Regions from separate parts of the Empedobacter sp. ULE_I140 genome, predicted to be linked through region 1. Evidence: riboswitches for the same ligand, from Rfam matches in the RefSeq annotation. Region 1 holds a riboswitch; each other region holds the start of a gene.
What was found. A riboswitch is a leader RNA that binds a small molecule or an ion and turns the genes downstream of it on or off. The one in region 1 is predicted to bind S-adenosylmethionine.

Region 1 (3,198 bases):
ACTTCTAAATATTGAATCAAATCTTTTGCACCTAAAGCACAATTTAACCCAACTGAAATTAAATCAATATGTTCTAATGAAATCAAGAAAGCTTCTGTTGTTTGTCCAGAAAGTGTACGTCCAGATTTATCTGTTATTGTACCAGAAGCCATTAAAGGAACGTTGATTCCTGTTTTTTCTATTGCATCTTGAATTCCATAAAATGCTGCTTTTGCATTTAAAGTATCAAAAATAGTTTCAACAAGTAAAATATCGGCACCAGCTTCTAACATTGTTTTTGCTTGACGATAATAAACATTTGCCAATATATCAAAATCTACATCGCGATAACTTGGGTCATTTACTTGTGGCGAAATAGAGGCTGTCTTGTTTGTAGGGCCTAAAGAACCAACAACAAAACGAGGTTTATCTGGCGTAGAAAACTCTTCACACGCTTCTTTCGCTAAACGAACGGCTTCGTAATTTAATTCATCAACCAAATCAACCATGTCATAATCAACCATCGAAATAATATTGGCATTGAACGTATTTGTTTCGATTAAATCTGCACCAGCAGCCAAATATTCTCGGTGAATATCTTTTATGATTTGAGGTTGGGTTAAAACCAATAAATCGTTATTTCCTTTTAAAGAAGTATGAAAATCCTTGAATCGTTCTCCACGATAATCTTCTTCTTGTAAATTGTGCTTTTGGATCATCGTTCCCATTGCACCATCTAAAATAACAATACGCTCTTTTAGTATATCGTCTAATTTCATTCTAAATATTTTAAAAGCCTTATGGGAAGAAGTGTGAGGTAAGTCCTTATCTTTCTCTATTTGAGTAGGATTTAGCACCCAACTATACTTTGGGTTGCTAAGATTTCAACGGGCCTATTCCCTCCATCTTTCTTTATAAAGCTATGTGCAAAATTATTTAAAGTATTGAGAATAAAAAAATCAAGATTGAAAAAAACGAGTTCGAAACTTGGTTCATAGAAATAATTTTTGTTTGAAATAGTTCAAAATCTCTAATAGGTCATTTTTGAAATTTATTTTAGAAAATATTTCTTTAAAATTACTATTTTAAAGAAATAATATTTTAATTAGTTATTGAAAATTGTAGTTTTTAGAATATTTTTAATAAAAATAGGGTTTTATTAAAAATTATTAAGATTTGTTTTTTCTTTTAATTGTATTTTTTAGAAAATTATTTTTGTCTATAAATATTTATAGAATAAAATTCATTATTTGTGTATTTTTATCTATAATTACGGAAAATATTAAATTAAAGAAATGAAATTAATTTGGATATATAGAATTCTTTCGCCTAAATTTGTCCTCAGAAATAGTTCATTAAAATTTACATTTTATCAAGAAAAGTGGAGGGAAATGGCCCAAAGAAACTTTAGCAACCTGATTAATGAATCAAGGTGCTAAATCCATCCTTATAGGAAAGATGAATAAAAACTACTGTAAACCAATCTTCAATAATATTCTTTATTCAAAATGGTTCAATTGTTTTTATGCGATTGAACCATTTTTTTTCTTCACTTTTCTTTGGTAAATAATTAAAAACAAAACAAATAAATGAAAAAAATAAATATCGGATTGTTCGGATTTGGAGTTGTAGGAGAAGGAATTTACAAGGTATTGGAAGAAAAACCACAATTGAATGCTGCAATTAAAAAAATTGTAATTAAAGATAATTCTAAATCTAGAAATGCTCCGTCTGAATTATTTTCGACTAATGCGGATGATATTTTAAATGACGATGAAATAAATGTTGTTGTTGAGTTAATTTCGGATGCTGATGCGGCACATGATATCATTATAAAAGCGTTCAATAAAGGTAAACATGTGGTAAGTGCAAATAAAAAATTGATTGCAGATCATCACAAAGAATTATTGGATTTGCAAGCACAAAACAATGTTTCTTTTCTTTATGAAGCCTCTGTTTGCGGGTCAGTTCCGATTATTAGAAATCTAGAAGAATATTTTGATAACGATTTATTGAATTATGTATCTGGAATTGTAAATGGGACAACAAATTACATTTTGACGAAAATGGCGAATGAAAATGAGTCGTATCAAGATGCCTTAAAAGCAGCGCAAGAAAGTGGTTTTGCAGAAGCTGATCCAACGGCTGATGTAGAAGGTTTTGATGCGTCGAGTAAATTAGCAATTATTACGTTGCATGCTTTCGGTAAAAAGATTGATGTTGATCAAGTTATTCGAAAAGGAATTACTTCATTGAAAGTTGAAGATTTTAAATACGCAAAAGAAAAAAATTATACAATAAAGTTGATTGCTAATTCTAAAATTAATCATCAAACGGGTGAAATTACATCAACAGTTTTGCCAACTTTTGTTGAATTAAATAAAACAATTGCGCTTGTGAATAACGAATATAATGGAGTTTTGATTGGAAGTTCGCTTTCAGATGAGCAATTTTTATATGGAAAAGGAGCAGGGCGTTTCCCAACTTCTTCGGCTGTTTTGAGTGATATTTCTGCGTTGAAATATGATTATCAATATTCGATTCGAAAATATGAAAACAAAGAAGAAGGAGTTTTTAATCAAACAGGAAAGAAGCGAATTTATATCGGTTTTGAGAATCAAGCAGATGATGTTTCAAATATTTTTGATGAAATAGAAGAACGTTATCAGAGTAAAAATTACAATCATATTGTTGGTGTGATTGATATAGAAAAGCTCAAACAAAAAGAGACTATTGAAAATCCAAAACTTTCGATAATTGCGTTTGAGTAAATTTTTGTGATTAAAAAGCCTCAATATTAATTGAGGCTTTTTTGTAAATCTAAAAATTAAGGTTTTTGTAAATACTTTTCCAATAAAAGTTTTAGGGGTTTATTTTTAATTAATCCAGTATAAGTCATTTCAATTTTATAATCTTTTGAGATTAAAACCCAATATGGATAACTAATTTGTTCATTTTTATCAATGAATTCTTCTAAAAATAGGTGAGTTTTTTTATTCGATTTAGGTTCATATTTTTTGTTTAAAAAGATAATAGATTCATTTGTTTCTGCTTCAAATTCAATAAAATAAATGTCATTATTTAGAATTTGAAGTAATTCTTTATCCTTTTTTAATTGTTTCTTTTGAATCATACAGTAACTACACCAATTTGTCGAAAAATAAAGTAGAATTGGTTTAGGATTTTCATTAGAAATTGAATTAAATTTTTCTAATGAAA
Region 2 (3,198 bases), 620 kb from region 1:
AAGTTTTTCTAAAATTTGATGATTGCGCAACAAATGAAACACATTGTGTTGTATTTCATTTCCGTGTTCTAAATAATCAATGGTAAGAAAATCTTGCATCATTTTATTCTCATCATAGTCACCAAAGAAGTAGCAGCGTGGGTTTCTTTGTTAGTAGTTTCATCAACCACAAAAATCTCTGTGCGTATGGTGCTTATCTTTTTTCCGCCTTTTATCACATAGGCTTTTGATAGTAAATAATCACCCAAAGCAGGTCGCAAATAATTCACCTTTAACTCAACTGTTACCACGTAGCAATCGTCGTCATAGTGAGAAACAGCAGCATAACCAGATGAAACATCAACCAAAGAAGCAATCATAGCACCATTAAACATTCCGTGCTTACGTGTCATCATTTCTTGTTTTGGAATCTTAATCGAAACATAGTCCGTTTCGCATTCGATAAGTGATGCGTTATAAAATTTTAAGGTTTCCGAACGATTAAAACTTGCTTCTACTAATTCTCTTTTTTCTGGCGTCATATAAAATTGCTTTCAACAAATATAGAGATTTGTCGAAAGCAATTTCAGTTATGCAGTTACGTTATTCAAGTTTTCTTCTCTGATAATTGTATTATGATGCGACAAAATTACTTTATCCAAACCGCGGTAATAATTCCCTTTGTCGACGGTAATCAATAAATTATTTTTCGGAATTTTATTGATAATCTTATCGTTCGGGAAATGTTGTTTCGAGTTTTTGAAGGTAATAAATACATCATCTTCAGTTAGATTTTTGACATCATCTTCCGAAATAATATCAATCAATTCATAAGGTAAATAAAGTTGATCGAAGATATAATGAAACGTTTTAAGGCGTTTTCCGTTCAATTCTTTGCTATGTTGCAAAAAATTTCTCAATCTATGTACAACAGCGTAGAAATTCCCTACCAAAGGCGGTTTGGGAATATTACGCTCGAACAAGCAACCATCAATCAAACTAAGCGGAAGTTTAATATTCAATTCATCTGTTTTTACATTGTATAGATGACGATAATCCAAACCTCTTCTCTTGAATTCTTCGACAATATGATCTTTTAGCGCAGGAACTATAATAGGTAATTGTTGGTTGATAAAATCGACCAATTTTTCATCTGATATAGGAGCTAAATTAAGCTCAGAAATGTTTTGTGACATACAATAAATAGTTAAAATAAAACAATTATTGTATTTCGATAATAGGGGATTTTTCGTTGTTTTTGGATGAACTCCCGTATTGTTTTACCACCGTGGAGACTCCTCTCGGTTGGTATCGTTTTCTACGATTCGAAATACGATGTAAAACTACATAAAAAATTGAATATGTAGTAATGTATTCTGATAATTTTATTTTAAAACAATTATTTAGAATAATATTCTAAATAGGATTTTGTTTCGAGAATAAAGTTTTAAATAATTACTTGATTTGTTTTTTAATATTCTACCACATAGATACATCGTAATATTAGTTCACTTATTCTTTTTTCAATTTATCTCTATTCATCAATATTGTTAAATCTATGTCTCTATGTGGTTGTAATTTTTATGTTCTGAATTAGATAGGACCCTGAAACGAGTTTAGGGTGACAAGACTTTTATACTTCTGTATAAAAAAGAATATAACGAACCCGTTATGTATTCTGATAATTTTATCAATAAAACCCGTCAATTCGAGTGAAATTCTTTTAGAATTTTGTATCGAGAATAAAGTTTTAGAAGATAAAATTCTATTCTCGATACAATTTTTATTCATTACATTTCTAAAAATCACTCGAATTGACGAATTTTTATTCAAATTATATAATAGGCTATAACTAATAAAATAAAGATTGTCAAGTTGAATTTATTTCAACTTCTCATCAAAAAAACTCCTCTATAATCTCCTCAAGTAGGTATTTTTTACCTATTGTCATTCTGAATGAATCGTTAACGGAAATGAAGAATCTAAACGAATAAGTTTAAAAAACAATATAAACTAATAAATACATGGATTGTCAAGCTGAATTCATTTCAGCTTCTCATTAAGAAAACATCACCATAATCTCCTCAAGAAGATATTTCGAATTCGTTATTAAAAATAGAGATTTAGAAAATTTTACAAATAATTAAGAGAAATTTAATTGTTTGCCGAAAATTATTTTATACATTTGACTAACAAAGTAATTAAAAAATGAAGTTTACGTGCTTATATATGTCGATTCGCAAACAGGTTTGGAATATCCAGACGTGGGAAAGTCATGTATACTAAAAAGAGATTTTATTTTTTAATATATTTTATGTTCCCTGTCGAGTTTCGATGGGGATTTTTTTTGAACAAAAACAACAATTACCAATATAAAATTAAAAACAATGCAAAGTTTACAACAAGTAACGATCCCAGTTTGGCCCTTAGAGGACAACACAATCTTAAACAATGTTTCGGTAACATTTCAACTTTTTGGACTTCCATTAGGAACAGCTCCAGTCATTTTGATTAACCATTCCTTACATGGAGATTCAGATTGTACCTATCATTGGGATGGAGTCATGGGGAAAAACAAAGCAATTGATCTTAATGAGTATACGGTAATCTGTATAGATATTCCTGGAAATGGCGTTTCCGAAACCATAAAGTACGACTATATTCCACGCGATCACATTACAGCACGCGATGTAGCGGTATTGTTTTGGTTGACGTTATTTGAATTGGAAGTAGACGAGATTTTTGCCATTATTGGTGCAGATTTAGGTGGAGGATTAGCGTGGGAAATGGCATGTTTGTATCCAAATAAGGTGCTGAATATTATTCCGATAGCAGCAAGTCCTAAGACTACAGATTGGTTGGTAAAAGAGCCAACAGCTAAAAGCGAATACCTGAAATCTATTTTTTATTCGATAGATATATCACGCAATAGAGGCGATATATTGCAAGTTTCGCAATACATCAAATCAAAAATACATGTGATTTATGTGAAGAATGGAAACTTGTTCAACAAAGCAGAATTGAAACGTTATTACGCCAAACTGCAAGAGTTTAACAAACATGTACAGTTCCACGAAATAGAACAAATAGAAGACAACGAATTACTAAAAGCAAACATCGATAAGGTTGAAAAAATAGTAGACGGTATCCTCGAAAAAGAGTTTATCAATAATGTCGCATAAAAACTAAAGCTCCTGATAAGGAGCTTTTTTTTAGTGA
Region 3 (3,198 bases), 1.1 Mb from region 1:
AAAAGAAGCTGCCGAACATGCAACAATTGTCGATTTAATCAGAAATGATTTGAGTCTTGTTTCCGAAAATGTTGAGGTGATAAATTATCGCTACATGGATGAGGTGAAGACAAATGATGCAACACTTTTGCAAGTGAGTTCTGAGATAAAAGGCGATTTGAATGATGATTATTATCAAAATTTAGGAACGATTTTCGATCAACTTTTACCTGCTGGTTCTATTTGCGGTGCGCCCAAAAAGAAAACCGTTGAAATTATTTTAGAAGCCGAGAAGTATCATCGAAATTTTTATACAGGAGTTTTTGGTGTTTTTGATGGCGAAAATCTTGATAGTGCTGTGATGATTCGTTTCATCGAAAATAATCAAGGTGAATTATTTTTCAAGAGTGGAGGAGGAATAACAGCAAAAAGTAAGGCAAAAGCAGAGTACGAAGAATTAATACAAAAAGTGTATGTTCCAATTTATTGAATCGATTTGTTGTGTAAACAAACAACTTCGAAATTTAGAATTTCATCAAGCGAGATTTGATCGAACAAGAAATGATAATTTTACTGAAATCAATCCGATTTTATTGGACGAAATTATTAAGTTTCCGACAGATTTAACGGACGAAAAATATAAAGTTAGAATTGTTTATGATCGTGAAATTCAATCGGTAGAATTTCAATCGTATCAAATCAAACCCATTGAAAGTATTCAACTTTTTGAGATCGAAAATAAAATTGATTATTCCTACAAATATTTAGATCGTTGGTTTTTTGATGAATATTTAAAAGAGTCAAAAACAGATGATTTGGTCTTGGTAAAATCAAATTATATTACAGATTGTATTTATTCGAATATTGTTTTTTTTGACGGTTCTCAATGGATCACGCCACGAACTTTTCTGTTGAAAGGGACAATGCGAGAAGCTTTGTTACAATCAGGCGAAATCATTCAGAAAAATATAAAAGTTTCAGATTTAGTTAATTTTAAATCATTCAAACGAATCAATGCGATGATGAATTTAGACGAAAGCCAAGAATTGGATATTTCGTTGTTAATTCAATAACTCTATGAAATTGATAGAGTATTGTTTGCGTTTTCATTTTTTAACATTACCTTTGCATAACTTATCAAGAAAGGTGGAGGGATTGGCCCTGTGAAACCTTAGCAACCAGATGACTTATAATCTAAGGTGCTAAATCCAACCTATTAGAGGGAAAGATGAGTAAAAGTATTTCACTTTTATCTGTTGGTTTCTTGAAAGTTTTATGATAATTAAAAATGAAAAGAAACAAATTTTTACTTGCTTCATTCGCATTTATTTGCGCATCTACACTTTTTGCTCAAGAAGTTGAAAAGGAGGAAACAAATCTTAACGAAGTTATTTTAATCGGTGGTCGTACATCAGAAAGAACGGTGGTTAATTCGTCAGTTCCTGTCGATATTATCGATGTTGAGAAATTGAAAACGTCTTCTCCTCAATTGAGTGTGAATGATATTTTGAATGTGGTTATTCCTTCTTTTAATTCTGTTCGTCAATCATCTGCCGATGGAACGGAGCATATCGATCCTGTGACATTGCGTGGAATGGGACCAGATCAGGTTTTGGTTTTGATTAATGGAAAACGACGTCACACAACTTCGTTGGTGAATTACCAAAATACAGTTGGAAATGGTTCTGTAGGAACAGATTTAGGCGCAATTCCGATTTCAGCAATTGATAAAATTGAAGTTTTACGTGATGGTGCGGCTGCGCAATATGGTTCTGATGCAATTGCGGGAGTTGTAAATATTGTTTTGAAATCTAAACCAGGTGGTGACGCGTCTTTGACGTATGGTCAGACTTCTCGAAATGATGGAGAAACGTACAATTTTAACGGAAGTTATGGAACGAAACTAGGACAATCGGGTTCGATTGTTTTTTCGGCTGTTGTAAGTGAACGTAAAAAAACAAATCGCTCGAAAGATCATAATTTAGATATTTTTGGAGATAATTTCGCGTACGATTTTGCAGATGATCCAGATGTAGCAAGAGCTGTGGATGACGCTAAAATTGCTGCTTTAGGGCTTTCGAGAAAAGATTTTAGATTTCAAATTGGAGATGTGGCAATCAAGAATCAACAATTTTTTGTAAATGCTGAAACGGCGATTAATGATCGATTAGATTTTTATTCATTTGGAGGAGTTTCGTTGCGCCAAGGTAATGGATTTGGTTTTAGAAGATTGCCAAGTGAATTGTCTGAAGATGCGTTAAAAATTTATCCAAATGGTTTTCAAGCAACGTTAAAATCTAATGTAAATGATTATTCAAATTCTACAGGATTACGTTATTCATATGATGGATGGAAAGTTGACTTGAGCAATACTTTTGGATTAAATTCATTCAAGTATGATTTAGAAAATTCAATTAATCAATCATTAGGCTTAAATTCTCCAACCGATTTTTACGCTGGGAAACATCAATTTTTACAAAATACAGTCAATTTAGATTTTTCGAAACGAATCAATCAAAATGTTAGTTTAGCGTTTGGAGGAGAATATCGTTTTGAACAATATAAAATTGAAGCTGGAGATGAAGCGTCTTATTCAGGTTCTGGATCTGAATCTTTTGTAGGGTTTTCTCCATTGAATGTTGTAAAAGGTGATCGTCACTCAGTTGCGGCTTATGTAGATGGAGAATTGAAATTTGGAGATTTTACGGCTGATTTAGCTGGACGATTTGAAAATTACTCAGATTTTGGAAGTACAATCAACGGAAAATTAGCGATGCGATATGAATACGCAAAAGGATATTCGGTTCGTGGAGCGATTTCGACAGGATTTAGAGCACCTTCTTTACAACAAAAATATTTCAGTAATTCGTATACCGATTTATTCTTGAATGATAATGGTGATCAAGTTTTGGTAACAAAAGGAATTATTCGAAATGAGTCTGAATTGTCGAAAGAAATTGGTTTGGATAAATTAAAAGAAGAAAAATCAATCAATGCAAGTTTAGGTTTAACATTTCGTCCGACTTCAAAATTATTTATCACATTGGATGGATATTTTATAAAAGTTGATGACCGAATTGTCTTAACTTCTGATATCACAGATCCTGCTTTAGAAAAATATAATGTAGCGACAGCGCGTATTTTTACGAATGCAATTGATACAGAAACCAAAGGTTTGGATTTAGTAATTTCCTATGATACTCGTTTAGGTCGAGGAAA
Region 4 (3,198 bases), 140 kb from region 1:
AATTTTATCAAAATTGAAGATTGATTTCTTGGATCAAAAAATTGGAAAACTTTCTGGTGGTCAGCGTAAACGTATTTCTTTAGCGAAGTTTTTGATTGATTTAAGTTTCGAAACTGGATATGTTCTTTTAATTTTAGATGAGCCTACCAACCATCTGGATATAGAAATGGTGGAATGGCTTGAATATTTCTTGAACAAAGAAAACAAAACATTGATTTTGGTTACGCACGATCGTTATTTCTTAGATGCAATTTGTACCAAAATTCTCGAAATGGAGGACAAAACATTGTATGTACATTCGGGAAATTACGAAACTTATATTACGAACAAAGCATTGCGTATCGAAAATCAAAATGCAACAATTGACAAAGCGAAAAACCTTTATCGTAAAGAGATTGAGTGGATGCGTCGTCAACCACAAGCGCGTACAACAAAGTCTAAATCTCGTATTGAAGCGTTTTATGATACTGAAAAAGTTGCTAAACATAAAATTGTCGATCAACAAGTAAAATTAGAAATGGTAATGACGCGTTTGGGTCAAAAAATCATCGAAATGGAACATGTTTCGAAAGCATTTGGTCAAAAGAAAATTTTAGATGATTTCTCATATATTTTCGCTCGTGGTGGAAAAATTGGTTTAGTTGGAAAAAATGGTGTTGGAAAAACGACTTTCCTAAAAATGTTAGAAGGAATCGAAACTATGGATTCTGGAACAATTGAACGTGGAGAAACCTTAAATATTGGACATTTCAAACAAGATGGAATTGATTTTAAAGAAGATGAACGTGTCATTGAGTTTGTGAAAGATATTGCCGATTTTTTCCCGCTTGCAAATGGAAAAGAAATGCGTGCAGAGCAATTCTTAGAAATGTTTTTGTTTACGCCAGAACAACAACATACTTTTATCTCAAAGTTGAGTGGTGGAGAGAAAAAACGTCTGCAATTATTAGCAATTTTGTATAAAAATCCTAACTTTTTGATTCTCGATGAGCCAACAAACGATTTAGATTTACCAACTTTGACGGTTCTTGAAAGTTTCTTAGAAGAATATCAAGGCTGTTTATTAGTTGTTTCCCACGATAGATATTTTATGGATAAAGTGGTTGATGAATTAATGATTTTCGAAGGCGAAGGGAAAGTTTCTCGTTATATGGGAACGTATACCGAATATCATATAGAAAATAAAAATAAACCTGAGTCAGAAGATAAAAAAGCTGAAAAAGAAATTTCAATTCAAGAAAAAGTAGAATCAAAAGAAAAAATAAAAGAAGCCAAACCAAGAAAATTATCGTTTAAAGAGCAAAGAGAATTAGAAGAAATTAATAAATCTTTACCAATTCTTGAAGCCAAGAAAGAAGAATTAACGAATTTACTTTCTGATCCAAATTTAGGCTACGACAAAATCACAACTATTGGAGATGAACTACAAAAAATTGTAGACGAATTAGAAGAAAAAGAATTTCGTTGGTTAGAATTAAGCGAATAAAAATATTGAAAAGGAACTTTTTTGAGTTCCTTTTTTTGTTTTTAAAATTTATGCCTATATTTACTCTATCAATCATCAGGAGTTTCTGAAAAATCAGAACACCAACCGAGCCAAAACCGCGCTACGGTGGTATAGAATGAGGGCAAACGCCAAAATAAAAGGTTATTCTCCACTCTATCCTGTTGTTTTTATCATTAAAAAATTAAAACAATGGAAAATCTAAAAAATGAATTTGTCGTATTATTTCGTGAATTAACTGACAACGAATTAATCGAACGCTTTAATCAAAACGTAGGAAACAGTTCTTGGAATTCTGCAAGAAGATGTTATGTCAAAACATTATTCAACGAATTACAATACCGTAATTTTGATTGCACAACCATAGAAAGAGGAAACACATTTTCGCTTCAACATTATGTAATATTAATTGAAAATAGATTAGAATATTTAGATTAAACATATAAAAAGGAAAACTTGAAACAAGTTCTCCTTTTTATTTTATGGTAGATAATATTACTTACTCTGCTCTTTTATAAAATCATTAATCGTAACATTTAATCGTTTATTTCGGATATCTTTTTCAAAACGAATTGGTTCAGCAACACGTTCAGCACAGTCTTTCATACCACAATTTTCACACGTAACCGCAACTTCTTTTACAGGAATTGAAGGATCATTCATAAATTTAACTTTACGTTGAGCTGATTTGTACAACACACCAATCGTTACGCTTCGTAAATAATTTGGATTAAATGGATCTTTCGTTGCAGAAGAAATTACATAATATTTTTGATTATTATTGAACGGATACAACGAAATTTGTGCAGAAATCTCATGATGATCATCTTGATGTTTTTCCAATTCTTTCAAAACATTTAACGAAACCCAACGACGACAATAATGCTCATCCGTTTCATTTGCTTGTGGCGATTGTTGTTGATTAAGATGAAGTTCTTTCGTTAATTTATATGAATTTGAACCAACTTTTGCTGACAAACGCAAGAAAAACAAATCACGAATATTAAAATGTTTGGGTAACAAATTTGTCATTCGTTGATAAACCGTTTCAGGTGATTCGGTATATTTTCCTAGAATTTCTTGAAAATTAGACAAATCATGATGTTCTAAAGCAAACAAATTCTGCATATCCTTCAACAGTTTTTCTTCTGGTAGCAACAAAGCTCCAGCAAAATAAGACGCATAAAAATTGTTTAACAATTGATCAAAATTATCAAAACTTGCCCACGAAAATGTATACAAACGTTCCTTCAAATCAAGATAATTATAGCCTAATTCTTTCGCTAAAATAAATCGTTTTTGATCATTGTCAGAATTGATATTGATATACAAAAGTTTTTTCTCTTTGATAAAAATAGAACGCAATTTCGCTAAATCCTTCCCTCCTAAAGAAGTGAAATCTTCATAAACAATGGTATAATTATATTCCTCTTTCAGAATTTCCTCCATCGTTTCATTTTTTACAAAATCCTCAGATTCAATCAAATATTCTTGTAAAAAACTCTTTGCCGATTTTTCAATTTCAGGAAAGTAATTATCATTTGCTTCCTGAAAAGACCTCAACGAAGCCAAGAAAAAACTTTCGCGTGTAAGATTGTAATTATTACCTATTTCAATCAACGTAGAAATAAACGCATTTACCTTCATTGGGGCGTTAGAAATGATCTCAATTAAATCTCTTTCTTCAATTCCGA

Region 2: linked by a shared signal. The riboswitch ahead of ACTS9J_RS11265 (hypothetical protein) and the one ahead of ACTS9J_RS08255 (homoserine dehydrogenase) in region 1 are both predicted to bind S-adenosylmethionine.
Region 3: linked by a shared signal. The riboswitch ahead of ACTS9J_RS02950 (TonB-dependent receptor plug domain-containing protein) and the one ahead of ACTS9J_RS08255 (homoserine dehydrogenase) in region 1 are both predicted to bind S-adenosylmethionine.
Region 4: linked by a shared signal. The riboswitch ahead of ACTS9J_RS07600 (hypothetical protein) and the one ahead of ACTS9J_RS08255 (homoserine dehydrogenase) in region 1 are both predicted to bind S-adenosylmethionine.

What each region holds. Positions count from the first base shown of each region.
Region 1 is NZ_JBQMTX010000001.1:1,744,815-1,748,012, forward strand. It holds gene ACTS9J_RS08250 (homocysteine S-methyltransferase family protein) at 1-758, opposite strand, end outside; SAM riboswitch class I at 802-900, opposite strand; SAM riboswitch class I at 1,346-1,444, shown strand; gene ACTS9J_RS08255 (homoserine dehydrogenase) at 1,569-2,750, shown strand; gene ACTS9J_RS08260 (thioredoxin fold domain-containing protein) at 2,807-3,198, opposite strand, start outside.
Region 2 is NZ_JBQMTX010000001.1:2,363,485-2,366,682, reverse strand. It holds gene ACTS9J_RS11275 (DUF4269 domain-containing protein) at 1-99, opposite strand, end outside; gene ACTS9J_RS11270 (PaaI family thioesterase) at 99-521, opposite strand; gene ACTS9J_RS11265 (hypothetical protein) at 570-1,175, opposite strand; SAM-I-IV-variant riboswitch at 1,224-1,318, opposite strand; gene ACTS9J_RS11260 (alpha/beta fold hydrolase) at 2,367-3,161, shown strand.
Region 3 is NZ_JBQMTX010000001.1:621,429-624,626, forward strand. It holds gene ACTS9J_RS02940 (aminodeoxychorismate synthase component I) at 1-469, shown strand, start outside; gene ACTS9J_RS02945 (aminotransferase class IV) at 453-1,052, shown strand; SAM riboswitch class I at 1,111-1,214, shown strand; gene ACTS9J_RS02950 (TonB-dependent receptor plug domain-containing protein) at 1,268-3,198, shown strand, end outside.
Region 4 is NZ_JBQMTX010000001.1:1,604,162-1,607,359, reverse strand. It holds gene ACTS9J_RS07605 (ABC-F family ATP-binding cassette domain-containing protein) at 1-1,486, shown strand, start outside; SAM-I-IV-variant riboswitch at 1,554-1,653, shown strand; gene ACTS9J_RS07600 (hypothetical protein) at 1,697-1,942, shown strand; gene ACTS9J_RS07595 (helix-turn-helix domain-containing protein) at 2,000-3,198, opposite strand, start outside.